Regions from separate parts of the Desulfoluna sp. CYM3A genome, predicted to be linked through region 1. Evidence: riboswitches for the same ligand, from Rfam matches in the RefSeq annotation. Region 1 holds a riboswitch; each other region holds the start of a gene.
The links. Region 1 has a riboswitch for cobalamin ahead of ACOYW1_RS03665 (hypothetical protein). Riboswitches for the same ligand answer to the same signal wherever they lie in the genome.

Region 1 (4,169 bases):
GGTGGCCCTGGTCTGGATTGTCATTGGCTCTGTTTTTACGGGGCAGTCCAGCTTTCCGGCATGCTCTCCATGCGGAACCGTGGGGGCAGCATCCCCGAGGTGGTGGGCGACTTCCTCGGCATGCCCGCACGACAGGCCATGCGGGTATTCTCCGTGGTGCTCCTCATGCTGGTGGGCGTTATTTTCGTTCTGGCCCCGGCCAAGCTTCTCACCGGGCTCACCGGCGTGAACACCCAGATTTTTATCTTTGCCATCTTCGGCTACTACTTTCTTGCCACCATCCTTCCCATCGACAAGGTCATCGGAAAGATCTATCCCCTGCTGGGCGCCCTGCTGCTCATCACCACTGTTGCCACTGTGGTGGCCCTGATGTTCGGTGGCTATGAGATCCTGCCCAACCTGGATGACCGCCAGCACGCCATCCTGCGAACAAGCCCATCTGGCCCCTGCTGCTTCATTACCCTTTCCTGCGGTGCCATCAGCGGCTTCCACTCCACCCAGTCTCCCTTGATGGCCCGGTGCGTCAAAAACGAAAAGGACGGCCGCGCTGTCTTCTACGGCGCCATGATCCTGGAAGGCATCATCGCCCTGATCTGGGCCACCGTGGGGCTCTCTTTCCGGTTGCCGGAAGCCCTGAACGCCGTGATTGCTGCTGGGACTCCTTCAGCCGTTGTCTCTGAGGTTTCCAATGTCCTTCTTGGGCCTGTGGGTGGCTTTCTGGCGGTTATCGGGGTTATCGTTCTGCCCATCACCAGCGGGGACACCGCTTTCCGAAGCACCCGCCTGATCCTGGCTGAGTCCTTTAAGGTGAGCCAGTCCCAGACCGCCAAGCGGCTCATGATCGCCGTGCCCCTGTTTGCCCTGGGCTTTGTCATCTCCACCCAGAACTTCGGGATCATCTGGCGCTACTTCGGGTTCTCCAACCAGGCCCTGGCCACTCTGGTTCTCTGGTCCGCCGCTGTGTTCCTTGCCAAGGAGATGAAGAACTACTGGATCGCCTGCCTGCCGGCGACCTTTATGACCTCTGTGGTGGTCACCTTTATCCTTCAGGCCAAGATCGGCTTCGGGCTCTCCATCGGAACCTCCACCGTCATCGGTGTGGGTACCGCCGTGGTACTTCTGTGTCTCTTCGTCTTCAAGTTCTCCGGCGTACGGGCAGCGAAACGTGCCGACGGGCTTGCTGAATAAGCACTGCCCGTGAAGGAATTTTCCGTCATGTTCCCTGTCCGGTGCCATCGTTCGGAATTTTGCGGTAGGCCGTCGGGCAGGGATGGGGCACGGGCCTTAGATTGGCTTGACAACCGGAAAAGTGTGGCTTAGGATCACATCCTATGCTTGGTGCAGCTAATGCTTAATAGGGAACTCCGTGAGAATCGGAGACGGGCCCGCCGCTGTAACCGGGGACGTCCTTCGCAACAACGCCACTTTCTTGATGCGTCCGAAGTGATCGGGTCGAACAATGAGGGGAAGGCGCGAAGGTACGGATGATCCGGAAGTCAGAAGACCTGCCATGCGCTATATGATGTCCCGTTGTCTGATGTTTTCGTCATATCTCCACCGTGGTGAGAGAGGCGGCCTGAAACAACAAAAGCCGCCTGAACACGGGGATTGAATCATATAGAAGTGGCGCACTGCCGTGGTAAAGGGTGCGCCCGACTTTGAGGATTGAATACGGAATCCCCATGCTTGCATACGATTGCAGGCATGGGGATTTTCTTGTTTGGAAGACCCGAAAATCTGTCCCCGTCACGGCGGCCGATTTTCGTGTGAGTACGTGACCGGGTCCCCGCAAGGGGTCTTGCATACACGCAGGAAGGGAATCCCGTGAAAATCGGGAACGGTCCCGCCGCTGTAACCGGGAACCGTACCAGGCACGGATCGGGGTATATGCCTCTTATCCATAAGCCACTGCCCGCTGCTGGCCCTCCTTTTCAGGCCGGCGGCAATCAGGGCGGGAAGGTGAGCCGTTCGGAAGGCCCGGGAGTCAGAAGACCTGCAGCAGGGTGAAGAAGACGTGATGCTTTGGGTGCGGCATGCCGCATCACAAAACACCCCTGCGGAGAACAGGGGAACCGCGTGATGAAAAGGGCGAAGCAAACAGGGAACAGCCCTTTTTCGGAGATGGTCGGACCGGAGGGGCTGTGCAAGGAGTCAGCCGGGCTCCGGTCCTTTGTAAATGATCAGTTTATAAAGGAGCCGATGATGAAAAAAGGCATGATTCTTTGTGTGCAGGGGCAGCTACCCGAAGGCGTTGCCCCGGATGACCTGCTTAAGGGCGGCCATCTGTCCTTTGACGTGGACAAGGTGGCCGTGGTCTCTCCCCTGGACGGAGAAGGAGACATCCATTGGGCATGGTGGCGCATGATATCCAAGGGGTTTACCTCGATTCAGTGCCGTATGGCCGGGTATGAAAAGGGGCGTATTGCTTTAAAAGGAGGCAGCGTTCCCATCTGGTCCATCGGTTGAATGCCTGGGTATCATATTTAATAAATACACCTGTTACGTACGGAGATTTAAAAACGATGAAAAAGACGACCCTTCTGCTTTTGATTGTATCACTGCTGTCCTTTCTGGGTGTAAATCCCGCCACGGCAGCCATCAAAAAAGAGGCGGTGGACGCCGTGGTTATTGCAAGCTTCGGCACCAGCTACCCCGAAGCCCTTCAGGCCATCCTCACCATCGACAAAGAGATGAGAAAAGAGTTCCCCAAGGCGGAGATCAAGCACGCCTTTACCTCCAACATCATCCGGGGCATCTGGCACGACCGCGCCGATGACGCCGCCTGGAAAAAAGCCAACCCCAACGTTCCTGCGTGGCTGTATGACGTCAAAGGCCCCCTGGCAACCTTCGGTGCCCTTCAGGAAGAGGGCAAAAAGCGCGTGGTGGTACAGACCACCCACGTCTACGCCGGGGAAGAGTACCTTGATCTCAAGGCCTATGTGGACGCAATTGCAGGCATCGACACCCTCCGTGCCAAGTGGAAGCCCTTCTCCTACATGACCATCGACCGATCCGCCTGGGCAAAGCCGGGTTGCACCCCGAGTACCGCAATGACATTGAAACCGCCGCCAAGACCATGGCCGCGGATGTGAAAAAGGCCAAAAAGATGGGCGCTGTCCTGGTCTACATGGGCCACGGCAACGAGGTGTTCCCCACCAGCGCGTACATTGAATTCCAGAAGACCATGAATGCCATGTACCCTGAGGTCACCACCCTGGTGGGGACCGTGGAGGGCTACCCCGGCCTCGATGACGTCACCACCGCCCTGAAGCACATCAAGGCCAAGAAGGTCTTCATGAAGCCCTTTATGGTGGTTGCCGGTGACCATGCCAGAAACGACATGGCCGGCGACGAAGACGACGCATGGAAGACCGTTATGGAGAAGATGCGTATCAAGGTGACCTGCGAACTCAAAGGCCTGGGCGAGAACCCCGAGTGGGCCAAGCTCTACGCAAAGCATGCCGTGGACGCGGTAACGGTTCACACCGGCAAGTAGTTTTTTATGGTTTGGTTGCCTCCGACCCTGCCGGAGGCTAAACTTTTAATCCGCCTTCGCCCAAGGGCTACGGCGCGACATGAAAGTTTAACAAACAGGTTTTAAAAACCCTTTTTGGGTGAGTTTTGCTTTAAAGGCGGATGTGATTTGACCCGAGGAACGAGGGGCAAAACGCATCCGCAACCTGCTTTCAAGGTGGCACACCTTGCCGCCGGAGGTTTTCGCTGAACCCAAACGTCATTCGAAAGGCCCCCTATGACCATCGCCACGGAGTCCATGAGGAAAACAAAACCCTCCCTTGCCCTGATGAAAGGCTCGGCAGGGTTGGTGTGCTTGTGCGCGCTCCTTTTCTGCGCGGTGCTGCTTTCGGCCCGCATGGGGTTTGTGGCGTTTTCTTTTAAGGACGTCCTTGGGGCCCTCTGGAACGGGATCACCGGCACGGACGGGGCCACGGCAGCGGCTGAAACAGCCCGGGTCATGGTCTGGGAGGTAAGGCTCCCCCGCATCCTCACGGCGGCAGCCGCAGGGGCCGGGCTGGCCGTGGCAGGGGCCGTCTACCAGAACATTCTGCTGAATCCCCTGGCCGACCCTTATACCCTGGGCGTCTCTTCCGGTGCCGCCTTTGGCGCGGCCGTAGCCCTTCTCTTCGGCATGGGCAAGACCCTCTTGTCCG
Region 2 (4,169 bases), 480 kb from region 1:
ATAAAGATTCCATACATAAACACACGCGGGCCCCTGACCGAATAGTGAAAAAGGCTCAGCAGATAACCACTGGCGGCATACGCCACGCCCCCCACCAGAAAAAGCGACAGAAACCCAAGGCCCGGCGGCACGGGTCCATGGCCGCTCTTAGTTGAAACGTCACCACCATCCCCCGCCATGCCCCTTTCCTCACATCGGGACGCGCCCCCCAGACCAGTGCCGAGCAGCACCATGATCTTGTAGATGATGCCCATGACGACATCTATTGCCGACCAAAAAGGCACACAGGAAAGGTGCCCATGTCGTATCTTCCTCAGCGTATCCACCGTGTATCCCCTCATCCAATAAATAACCGACGGTTCTTGCTCACCACTACGGCGATAATCAGTTGTTACGGAACATCCGGGCTTAACGCCTTTGCAAGTTGTTGACAAATGCCCTTCAACACCCGGATGACGAGGACCATGGGGCACTCGGCTCGCCCGAAGGGTGAGAAAATCGAGCAGGAAACCGTGAATTACATTTTATACCTTTGAAATATCTAATCTTTCGTTACAACAACGACTTGGAATAACTCTCTATTATTAGAGATGGTCCGTTTTCTCATGAAATACCCGGGCTAAATTTCAATGGGACTATTCCACAGTTCTGTGCTTAATTGAGAGGGTCCCTCTCAACCAGCAGCGTTAGCTGAAAATAAAACATGCTGCTATGTGATTTGGTAACAAGAAGGGTCCATCATTTTTGGGAATAACGAGTCTTACAGAGGAGTAATCATGGATTTTACTGCCGCAGCCTCAACGCATACCAAATTCAACTGGAGGGTCCGTTCCCTGGCTTCCGATTTCATACTCGAGGATACTTGGGAGTTTCCATATGAATTCAGCGCAAAGGACGGGGTCGATTTACATTTGTTCCAGAAATCCGCCATTGAGCCCATGATGAAGGACATTTACGATGTCTCCTTAGCGGGAATGCTCTTCAGGGTACGAAAGGTTGTAGGCGCGTTATTTCGTATCGATAACAACTTGAACAATCACCCCATTCCGGGCTGCAGAGAAAAGAGCCTTCGGGATCGTTTGCAGGAGAGGGACCTTGAAAAAAACACTCCGCAGCGCGCGATGGACATCTCAACGCGCGACTATATGGACTTCAGGCCAGTGTATACCTTCGAGGACGAAACGCTCCATGAGCTCTCCAATTCCACCGAGCATGCGTTGATGCACTATGCCTGGTCTCCTTCGGGAGAAGGAAAGTGGAAGGTCCGCCTTGCAGTGTACATCAAGTACAGGAGCAGTTTCAGCGCGCTTTACATGAGATGTATCCGACCATTCCGCCACTACGTGGTCTACCCCCACATTTTCAGAAAGTGCATGGAACACTGGGAAGCACGATCCAATATGAAGGAGTCGCGTCTTGATGACCAGAAGGGTTAAAGCTTCGTTTTGCCCATCCTGATTGTATAAAACGTTGTCAGGTCGCGATGGTTATGGGGAAAGGGGTAACGACATGATCGTTGCTTACCCCGCCCTAAAAGGTATGCGAATCCGCCGCTTCGCATACGGCTTTCCGATGCCGAAAAAGACATAACCCACCTTGCTCCACCAGCTCCCTTCCATATCAACGACATCTCAGATAAGCCATTACCGGCCATGGCCTATGCAGGCGACCCTCAACACCACATGCCAATACAAACCTTCACCGAACCAGAACCTTTTCCGTTTGACATCCATAAACCCCTCATGTAATGACAATTCAATAAATCCAGAATAATTGTTGGCAAAGGATATGATGCCGATTGCCTTTTTTATGTGCAGTTCATGATCAGCCGATGGGATATCCCCTCTTCGACAATGTATTCTGGCAGACATACAGGGGCCCAAGCAGAAAAAAACACATTCCCTGGGAATGCCGTGATGAAGTAACCCGAACACCGTGGGCAACACGCTGGTGACTCACCACGCAGCCTGAGGGTTTCATTTGGTTTCTTCGATATTTGCTTCGGCCCTGACTTCAGGTACTGAATAAAATCAGTATAACAAGGAATCCTGTGAAAATCAGGAACGGGCCCGCCGCTGTAACCGGGGACGAACGCTGCACACAGCCACTGCCACACTGTGACGGGAAGGCGCAGCCAGTAGGATGATCCGGGAGTCAGAAGACTTACCTGAATGGAGATGTGTTATCACTTTATGGCACCAAAGTGATGACGTTGTTGTGGTATGAAAAACGGTAACCCACACAGGAGAGATCCTGTGTGGGTTTTTTATTGCCTGAGCACATACCGGAGGTATCGGCACCCGCCAGGCAATAAAGCACGTCACACGATGTTTTGATATCACTCCTTTGCCGCCATTCAGACACCATGCGGGCTACGTTTTAAACAAACCGTGTGTAAAGGGTGTGCTGTATGGACTCCGAATTAAGGCATCAACGTTCCGACGACATCGTTTCAGATCATATGGACCTTGAACTGAGGCGGCCCGAAAACGGTGAGCAGGGATGGACCAAAGAAATCCCCCTAAGGCCCGGGCTCTCCTTGATTCTTACCAAGGCAACCTATGCCGAAGGCGTGACCTCCCGTTTCGAAATGGAGCGGTCCCCACTGCTCTTTTGCTTTGTACTCTCAGGAAGCGGCCGATCCATAGTCAACCTGGGGAAACCCAAGCCGACAATCATCCAGGCAGAGACAGGCACATGCACCGTATCCTGTTTTCCAAATTCCCAAGGGTACAGCCAATTTCCCCCTGAAAAACCCGTTCACATGCTCCACATCCAGGTCGACCCGGTCGTGTTGGGCATGTTCTCCCGGGGGGATATGGAGCAAGCCCCCGCCGATCTCCGGGCTGTTATGGAGGGGTGCCCCAAGACCCACTACCACTATGCGGGCTCCATGCCCCCTGCCATGCAAACCGCCCTTCACCAGCTTCTCAATTGCCCGTATCAGGGCCTGATCAAACGAGTCTTCCTCGAAAGCAAGGCCCTTGAGTTGATATCGCTTCAACTTGAACAGGCTGCCATTGCCAGACACAGCATAAAAAAAACCGCTCCGCTTCGCCCTTCCGATATAGACCGTGTCCATGAGGCCATGGGCATTATCGTCGAGAATATGCAGACCCCGCCATCACTGCTGGAGCTTGCCAGTCGAGTCGGGCTGAATGATTTCAAGCTCAAGCACGGGTTCAGGCAGGTCTGTGGGCAAACGGCCTTCGGCTATTTACATGAGCATCGGATGGAGAGAGCCCGCCAGCTTCTGGAAGAGGGCAACATGAATATCAAGGAGATATCGTATCAGGTTGGCTATATGGACGCGGGGCGATTCTCCGATGCCTTTAAAACCAAATTCGGCATCAGGCCGAGCATTTACCGAAACAACACGTGCTTCAGCGCCATGCCTTAAGCCCCCTTCTTTCCCGGAAGCCTGAGCCCCCTTTGCTTTGGGCCCACGCACGGCTGAAGTAAAAATCAGGCAACAGCACACCGAGGAAGACTGCCTCCTTTAAAGCCGATTCCGTCCAAAAATCCATCCAGGTCATGCAAGAATCCGTTTCGGTCATACCACCCCCATTTCACCCCATGAACAGCGGCGCTATATTGCGGCAATACCATTACATGATGGCTTTATTTTTATCGTTTTTCACCCTTCAAAGGAGCCGGGTGCCCACCCTGATGATCCGTCATCAGCGCCTTGTGGCAACGAGGCTGCAAGGGCAACTCAGATGCGCTGAACTGCGGTTTGCCCCTTAAGTTCAGGCCCATCACTCGTAACAGATTCAGCTTTAAGGAACAGGTCATGAATAGAAACAGAGATCGATTTCCAAAGGGTTTTATGGCGTCGCTGCTCGTTGTACTGGTGGCTCTATCCCCATTATCAGCGTCTTTGGCGATGGCACAGGAGCAGAAAGCAGAACCGTCACCTTTTCGGCTTGAGCCCGTAACGGTTACGGCCCAAAAAGTGGAAGAGCATGTTCAGGATGTCCCCATGAGTCTGTCCGTCTTCACCGGCACCGACATTGAGGACTCCGGCAGCAAGGACATGAGTGATCTTGTTCGCTATGTCCCCAACCTGTTCATGAACGAATCCTCGGCGGAGAATCTATTGGTTTTAAGGGGTGTCTCCTCCTTTACAACCTCCATTTACTCTCCCACCGGGTTTTATGTGGACGGGG
Region 3 (4,169 bases), 2.6 Mb from region 1:
TACGGCCCGTAACGAGATATCAACCCCTGTTACCCGAAGCCCCTCTTCGGCCATGAGGTAGGCAGTTGCCGACCTGAACATTCGAAGTCCAGCACCGATGTCGCCGGAAAGTCACTTAGAAACTGCTGGAGCATGTGCCAGAGCGGCTCGTAGACAGGGGACGGTTCGGTGCCTTTGTAATCGGTATCCCAGGGGCTGGGGGCTGTTGTTTCCATGATTCTTCCTTACTGTCTTTGCAGGGTAATTAGGTCTGGGCGCTCATGGGGCCAGGGGCTTTTCATCATGGGAAAACCACACGGCCACGTGGGGGTACATCCGATGAAACCCGCGAATCGCATTTGCCGATTCCCGAACGGCCTGCTGCCCTTCTTTCCCGCCATCGGAGTTCATGAACACCCCCTGGGTCATGCCCCAGGCCGAGAGTTCCGCATCCCCCACGACAAGGATGGGGAACGGTTCCGCATTGATCAGGTAGGCAAGATGGTCCGTTGTGTGGCCCGGTGTGGACAGCGCCCAGAAAGAGCCGTCCCCGAACAGGTCCACCGCATGATCAAACGGAGGAATCGCCGGAGCTGGATCGGTATCAATAAGAGAGATATCCCCCTTTCCTTTCAGGTGACTCCCCGTCATCAGGCGGTAGTGCGCCGAATTCTCCTTCTTTCCATAGCATATATTGCACCAGGGAGACAGGGCCGGTATCCCGGCGGTATGGTCCGGGTGCATGTGAGTCAAAAAGAGGTGGGTAGGATGGATATTGTTTTTTCGAAGCTGGGACTCTAAGTCCTCATCTTTTTGCTGGGTGTAGCGGGCCCTGTTGCCCTCGAGAAAATCGATGACAAAGGGCGACAAATTCCCAAAAGGGGGATTTTCGTAAAACGACCTGTCAAACCCGCTGTCGATGAGGATATCGCCCTTCTCCGGGTGATGAAAGTAAAACACCATCACCGCGTGGGAGACGGTCTTCGATGTGTCCACACCCGCCGGGATACTCTCCGCCTGGGTGTAAGGTGCCAGGGGGGAGGTAATCGTCCCTGTGTTCAATGCCCTGAATGCCATGGGCCTTGATGCCTGAAAAACCTCATCCCAGCTGTGATATCTTTTCCCCTATATTGCCTTGCCTGCGTTCATGGCTTCCTCCTGTGTGCCGTTTGGTTGTGTCTTGGTTTCCGGCCCTTTGCCTTGCAAAAGGGCTGTGCCCGCCTTATTTGGAAATCAAGTTCCGTGCCGAACATCACATCCCCCCCGTTTTGAGCAAGTTACGTCCGGCAGCCGCACACAAAGGATCGCATGCGGCGTCACACGGGGTCATATGTGGTCCTATGCCTGCAACGTGACGTATATGGCACCCAGAAAGCATGCTTTGGAAACTCAGGCATAGGAGACAACGTCGTAGTCAATCTGCTGTTCGTCAAACCACCGCTTGATGGCCGTAAACCCCCGGAAGCCACTTTTTAAAATCTCCAGAATGTTGCCGGGGCAGATGGCCTTGTCCGCATAGAGCCAGTACTCGTAATCCCAGTCCCCGAACATGCCGACTGCCGAAGGGCCTGTGTCGCAGCCCTGCACCACCAGCTTGTCTCCCTTGAAAAAAGCCTCGATGGTTGTGCTCTCGCCTTTTTCACCCACGTACCTGTAAACCGTTACCCTCTCATCCATAATCGATTCCTTAATTTCTTTTGCCTTATGGTTCGATGTCCCAGCCCGGGGGCACCCGACCTGAAACCATGCCGAACACCCACGCGCAAGAGTATCTACCGTTCCCCCGCTATTTCCCTATGAAACGGATCACGCCGCAAGAGACGTGGGGTGAAAGGCCCCATGGCTATTCATACCTTTAAAGTCAAAAGTTACGTCACAAGGTACCCAGGGCACAGGAAACCCGACATTAATTTCTTACCGAGAAGGTGCAACTTGTTGTTGACAAAAGCGGAAAATGAGTGATAGCAAACCTCATTCACACAGATGTCCTTAATCGGACTTAATAGGGAAGACGGTGTAAATCCGTCACGGTCCCGCCGCTGTAATCGGGGACGAAAAACGCAGGCACGACACCCCTGGTGCGTGTTCATGTCACTGGCTTTGCCGGGAAGGCGCGTTGAGTAGATCGATCCGGAAGTCAGAAGACCTGTCTGTGATGTGACATACCCATGTTTTTTGCGAGCGACGAAAAACGTGGGAGAGCCCCCTTAGGCGGGGCGACCCGGGGATCAAGTTTGAACGGGTGCAGTCCCTGGCTTTTGTATGGAAGCTGGGGATTTTTTGTATCCGGACCTGCCCATGAGCCACCGGGACCCTTGCCTGCCCCCCGGCATGCACGTTCCGCGGCCATGGATGCCCCTGCCCGGGTATCGTGTTAAAAAAATCCCTGTTGAAGCAATGGAAGCAATTCCACTTGAGATGCAGCAGGTGAGACAGTGAATTACGCAATACGAAGATGTGCAGTCCTGGCCCTGGCCCTTTGCGCCCTGGGCGGTTCAACCGCCTCGGCAGAAACCACGGAAACGCCCTCCATGGAAGGAATCGTCGTCACGGCCACGCGGGTGGCGGAGGACCGGATGGAGGTACCCGTCACCGTTTCTGTGGTCACCCGTGAACAGATCGACCGCATGGGGGCCACCACCCTCGAACAGGCCCTCAAAACCGTTCCCGGCCTCCAGATGGGGATCCAGGGCAACGCCTACCCCCACATTGAGGTCCGGGGCTCCCGGGACACCAAGGACCTGGCCGTTCTCATCAACGGCATCCCCTTCCGCCAGGTCAATGGCTCCGCCGACCTGACCATGATTCCTTTGAACATTGTGGAACGCATCGAGTTTGCCAAAGGCCCCTCCTCCTCCATCTGGGGCCGGGGCGCCGTGGCCGGAACCTTGAACATCATCACCGTCCCGCAGGATACCTCCAAAGCCTCCACCACCCTGGTGGCCCGGGGCGGAAGCTTTGACACCTACGGGGCAGACACCCGGGTGCTCAGGCCCACCGACAAAGGGTATGTGATGGTCAGCGGCGGCGGAACCACCAGCAACGGCTACCAGGACGGTGTCGGAAGAGATGCACAGAACGCCATGGTCACAAGTCACCATGAGTTCTCGGACACCTTTGCCGTGGACGTCCAGGCCCTCTTGTCCAATGTCAACGCGGACAGGGGCTCCACCATCCCCATTGTGGACGGAAAACCCATGGCAGGGGTCACCCGGGAAGAGAACCACGCCATCGACGGCGCGTGCTACGACGGAAGGTATCAGTCCGTCACCATCTCCCCCACCCTCTCCCTCTCCGAGAACGTGAAGATCACCAACGACCTGACCTTCACCCAATTCGACAGCTATGCCACCGGGGGCACCACGGTAACGGCAAGCCAGAGCAACAAGGGCTGGTGGGTCAGCGATTCCGAGCAGACCGCCTTTCACAACGACCTGCGCATGACCCTGGACCACACCGGCGAGACCGTGGACAACACTTTCCTTGTGGGCACCTATGTGGAGATCGCCTCCCAGGACAAGGACGCCCCCGGCTACTCCTGGAGCAGCATGCCCAAATACGGCCCCCCCAACTGGGACACCCCCTTGACCAACGTGGGCAACCCGGCCACGGGCAACCCTACCGGCACCACGGTCAAAAGCGAGTTTGAACAGACCGTCTACAGCGCCTACGCCCAGGACACCCTGGCCATCGGAGACGTCTCCCTCATGGCGGGCATCCGCTACGATCACTTCCACGAAGAGCTCACCACCTCCAATAAAGACGTGGAAGCCGACCAGAGCGACTCGGCCTTCAGCCCCCGTGTGGGCGCCACCTGGAACGCCTTCCGGGTGGGCTCGGTCCAGACGGCCTTCTTTGCCACCTATGCCGAGGGCTTTCGCACCCAGTTTCCCAAGCTCAGCACCAAAAACAACAAAACCCTTCCCCAGATCCTGGACCCGGAAGAGACCAAAAGCTACGAAGCAGGGGTCAAGTTCTCCTCGGGCAACACACTTTTTGCTCAGGTGAGCTGCTTCCGCACCGAGAAAAAAGGACCCCGCTCCTTCCGCACCTCCACCGATGATTTTCTCTTTACCAACACCCGCACCGAGGTGGACGGCGTGGAAGCGGAGATCTCCTGCCGCATCACCGACGCTGTCAGCGCCTGGGGCCACTACGCCTACCACGACGCCCGCTACGAAGAGTTCACC
Region 4 (4,169 bases), 1.5 Mb from region 1:
CGTGCTTATCAACCCTTCAGGGCTCTACCGGGATCTGTTTCCCGAAAAGATGACGCTTCTGGACAAGGCCGTTCAGCAGGCCATCGCAGCCAACGATGTGGAGAATTTCCTGGCAAAGCATAGCGCACGGACCCGAAGTGCGCTGGAAGAGCAGGGCATTTCCCCTGAACGGGCCGAGACCCTTTCCCGGGTCCGCATTTTTACGGGCAAACCCGGGAGCTACGGTAACGGTGTGTCGGAAATGACGGGCATGAGCGGATTCTGGGAGTCCGATCAGGAGATCGCCGATGTGTGGAAGCGACGCATGGGGTTTGCTTTCGGCCAGGACCTCTGGGGCGAGGAGGCTGGGGTTCTTGACGAAGAACCTTAAAAACGTTTCTGCAACGGTCCACAGCAGCTCGTCTGCCCTGTACGGCACCATGGACAACGACGATGTCTTTCAGTACCTGGGTGGCCTCTCCCTTGCCGTGGAAAAAGAGACGGGCACCCGCCCCGACGTTGTGATGACCCGCCAGGATCGCCCGGACGCCGTCACCGTGGAGGGCATCGACAAAACCATCGGCCGGGAGCTCAGGAGTCGCTACATCAATCCCAAATGGATTGCGGCCATGAAAAAAGAGGATTACGCCGGGGCACGTGAGATGGCCCATTTTGTGGAGTATATGTGGGGCTGGCAGGTAACGGTTCCCCATGCCGTCAAAGAGACCTCCTGGCAGCAGACCTACGACGTCTATGTGAATGACAGCCTGGGCCTGGACCTGAAAACGTTTTTCAACAAGGCCAACCCCTGGGCCTATCAATCCCTTACGGCCCGCATGCTTGAGTCCGTGAGGAAAGGGTACTGGGCCCCGGACGAATCCGTGACGAAGAACCTGGCCAAAGAATACGCCGTGGGCGTCATTGAAAAGGGCGTGGCCTGCTGCGACCACACCTGCAACAACCCCTTATTGAATCAGATGGTGGTGACCCTTATCTCCATGCCCGGCATGCTCTCCCCGGAGATGGTGGAAAAATTCACCCTGGCCATGGAAGAGGCCGTGGGAACGACCCTTGAAAATCAGCGAGCCAAACAAAAAGCGGTCCACGACAAGGTCCTGGCGGCCGCAAAGCCCCATGCAAATGCGCCCGTTGAAAAAGCCGACGCCTCTCAGGTATCCGATCCTGCAACTCCGTCAGAAGCCGAAACCCTTGAGGTGACAGAAACCGGCAGCGGCGACCGAAAGGTCCAGGGGTACAAGATGGAAAAAATCGAGACCAGGGAAGAGACCACAAAACTCTCCTCATCCGGGGTGATGTGGTATGCGGCAATTTTTCTCCTGGGCTTTATCGGGTTGTTTGCATGGGGCATGACCAAAGCCAATGCATAACCCGGATATTTCCTGGAAACCATGCAACCGCAAACCGCCTCCAACACGAAGCCACCCTGTTTATCGGCCACGGCACCGATCACCCGGCCTGGACGCGATGCTGAAAAGCACCTACGGCCCCAGTGCCTTTACGGGGGTGGTGGAGGGCTTTCCCGAGGCTGCGGATATCGTAAATACTGTTAAAGCAGACAGTTTTATACGGGTGAAGATCGTTCCGCTGATGCTGGTGGCCGGGGTGCATTACCTGGAAGACCTGGCTGGCGACGATGAAGACTCCTGGAAAAACCTCTTTGCAACAGAAGGCATTGAAGCCACCTTCATCGAGCGGGGTATCGGGTACATGCCGGAGATTGTGCGGCTCTTTGTCCGGCACCTGGAAGAGGCTATGGACATGGTCCTTGAAGCGGAAACGGTGTGAGGCCTTTCTATTGACGTGGTGAGTCAAGCCGCAGGATCTGTTTTTTTATTGTTATGCATTTTTATTTTTACTGTAACATAAAACCGTTACACTCTTAACTGCAGGCATGAGCAAAAGGAAAAAACGGCGCCCCTTGTTCACGCACAGAGGGGGTGACAAAAAAGATAAGAAAGTGTTTGACACACGTCGAATATCTTGTGTAGATAAACATACAAATTGATCTCTGGTGCACGCTTCTTTTTTAACAAAAGAGATGCTGCTTAAAAGGGAACCCCGTGAGAATCGGGGACGGGCCCGCCGCTGTAACCGGGGACGAACTTCGTATATACGCCACTGCTCATGATCTGAGCGGGAAGGCGCGAGGGTTCGGACGATCCGGAAGTCAGAAGACCTGCCAGGGTGAATTCACCTGCTTATGCTTTTTGTAAAGTACAATCAGGTGAGGGGTTTCGTTCTCGCGGTAGGAACTGGAGACCTGATCAGACGACATGGGAAAAACGGCCCCATGCCCCCTTTTTATTGTAGGCTGCATGGGGCTTTTTTTGTTTGGGCGAAACGCCCGAGGTGTCTCTCTTCTCTCCTTATACCCAGCCCCCTTGAATGGAAGCCCCCCGCAACTCGAAACAGCAGTGGTTCAGGTGGTCGTTCTGCATGGAGGATCGCCGCCTCCGGTGCAAAACGAAGTCTGATGCTTGTGGAAGGAAAAGTAATGAGAAAAAGTCTGATGATCGGTGCTGTCGCCGCCTGGGTGGCGGCCAGCTCCCCGGCCTGGGCAACCGACGCTGCCCTGGATGAATATGTGGTGACCGCGTCGCGAGCCAAAGAGAGCATTACGGAAGTGGCGGCGGCTGTGACGGTGATTGACTCGGAAACAATCGAGAACTCCTCGGCAAGAAACTTGGGAGAGCTGCTTGTGGAAAAGGGCGGCGTTCAAATACGCGAGTATCCCGGAGCTCTGACGACTGTGAAGATCCGTGGGTTCAGCACAGACACCCATGGAAACGACCTGATGGGTAATGTGCTTATCCTCATTGATGGTCGCCGTGCAGGGACCGGCAACGCGGCCAAACTGATCACAAAAAATGTTGAACGAGTGGAAATTATCAAGGGGCCTGCAGCCGTTCAGTACGGTTCGGCGGCCATGGGTGGCGTTGTAAACGTTATTACCAAAAAAGGGACCGGGAAGCCCACCGTTTCAGCTTACGCAAAGACCGGATCTTATGACTACAACGAATTTGGAACTGACGTGTCGGGAACCGCTGGCAAAATCGATTTCTCTGCGTCTGTATCCCATTCCGAAGAAGGCGATTACGAAACAGGCAGCGGCAAGGAATACTTGAACACGGGTAATGATGGAATCCTTCGTGCCAGCCTGAACACAGGGTATGAGTTTTCTCCCGGACACCGCATCGGATTGACGTATACGCTCTTTGATGGCGACGACATCGGCAACCCCGGCAGTATCGACGCCAACGACCTGGACAACACAAAAGATTCGGAAAACAGCTCCTACGACGTTACTTATGACGGGAAAAACAGCACATCGTCACTGGCATGGATGCTTCGATACTTCGGCGGAACGGACAAAGACACGTGGAATGACCCTTCAGATAGCAATGCCTCGGGGTGGGATGACGGCATTCCCAGTGTGCATGAAACAGACAGCAAGGGCGCTCAGGCCCAAGTTTCATACGATGGTCAGCGATTCGGGCTTACCACCGGCGTGGATTGGGTGGATTATGATGTGACCAACGAGCCCAGTGCACCGAATAACACAGCATTTGACAACACAGCCGGATTTGCCCTGGGAAAGGTTAAACTTCTTGACCAGAAATTAATTCTCATCGGTGGGGCTCGGTATGATCACTACTCCGTAGATATTTCCGGAGATCAAGGCAGCGATAAATCCGATGATGACCTGAACCCAAGCCTGGGCGTTGTCTACAACCTCTCCAAGCAGGTCAAGCTCAGGGCATCCGTTGCCGACGCCTTTCGCATGCCCTCTGCAGAACAGCTGGCCGCTGATTTTACGTCTTACGGGACTCATTATGTCGGCAACCCGGATTTGAACCCGGAGAAAAGCCGAACCTATGAAGCGGGAGTGGATATTACCCGTGGTAGCTTAAAAACAGGCCTCACCGTTTTTACCACCGAATATGATGATAAAATCGTGACGGACAAACAGCATGGATTTACTACCTACAAAAACCTGGATGAAGCAACCATCAGTGGCGTTGAAGGCGAATTTTCCTACACATTCTCCGACATCTTCGGGGGCTGGGAACTCAGGCCCTACGCCACGCTGACACATCTTTTCAAATACGAGGATGCAGAGACCGACAAAGACCTCAAGTATACATCGGATCTCGACATTTCCGCAGGCA

Region 2: another riboswitch for cobalamin. It lies ahead of ACOYW1_RS06225 (helix-turn-helix transcriptional regulator); the one in region 1 lies ahead of ACOYW1_RS03665 (hypothetical protein).
Region 3: another riboswitch for cobalamin. It lies ahead of ACOYW1_RS22695 (TonB-dependent receptor); the one in region 1 lies ahead of ACOYW1_RS03665 (hypothetical protein).
Region 4: another riboswitch for cobalamin. It lies ahead of ACOYW1_RS11370 (TonB-dependent receptor plug domain-containing protein); the one in region 1 lies ahead of ACOYW1_RS03665 (hypothetical protein).

Annotation. Positions count from the first base shown of each region.
Region 1 covers NZ_CP186556.1:690,544-694,712, forward strand. The annotation lists gene ACOYW1_RS03655 (carbon starvation CstA family protein) at 1-229, shown strand, start outside; gene ACOYW1_RS03660 (carbon starvation CstA family protein) at 121-1,188, shown strand; cobalamin riboswitch at 1,320-1,527, shown strand; cobalamin riboswitch at 1,776-2,012, shown strand; gene ACOYW1_RS03665 (hypothetical protein) at 2,200-2,466, shown strand; gene ACOYW1_RS03670 (sirohydrochlorin cobaltochelatase) at 2,523-3,092, shown strand; gene ACOYW1_RS03675 (sirohydrochlorin cobaltochelatase) at 2,978-3,496, shown strand; gene ACOYW1_RS03680 (FecCD family ABC transporter permease) at 3,752-4,169, shown strand, end outside.
Region 2 covers NZ_CP186556.1:1,171,323-1,175,491, reverse strand. The annotation lists gene ACOYW1_RS06235 (hypothetical protein) at 1-473, opposite strand, end outside; gene ACOYW1_RS06230 (DUF2867 domain-containing protein) at 777-1,436, shown strand; cobalamin riboswitch at 1,999-2,185, shown strand; gene ACOYW1_RS06225 (helix-turn-helix transcriptional regulator) at 2,411-3,400, shown strand; gene ACOYW1_RS06220 (TonB-dependent receptor) at 3,794-4,169, shown strand, end outside.
Region 3 covers NZ_CP186556.1:4,476,591-4,480,759, forward strand. The annotation lists gene ACOYW1_RS22675 (class I SAM-dependent methyltransferase) at 1-81, opposite strand, end outside; gene ACOYW1_RS22680 (hypothetical protein) at 30-215, opposite strand; gene ACOYW1_RS22685 (MBL fold metallo-hydrolase) at 259-1,056, opposite strand; gene ACOYW1_RS22690 (hypothetical protein) at 1,369-1,656, opposite strand; cobalamin riboswitch at 1,944-2,147, shown strand; gene ACOYW1_RS22695 (TonB-dependent receptor) at 2,415-4,169, shown strand, end outside.
Region 4 covers NZ_CP186556.1:2,197,242-2,201,410, forward strand. The annotation lists partial or broken gene ACOYW1_RS11360 (cobaltochelatase subunit CobN) at 1-1,367, shown strand, start outside; gene ACOYW1_RS11365 (sirohydrochlorin cobaltochelatase) at 1,465-1,785, shown strand; cobalamin riboswitch at 1,993-2,198, shown strand; gene ACOYW1_RS11370 (TonB-dependent receptor plug domain-containing protein) at 2,495-4,169, shown strand, end outside.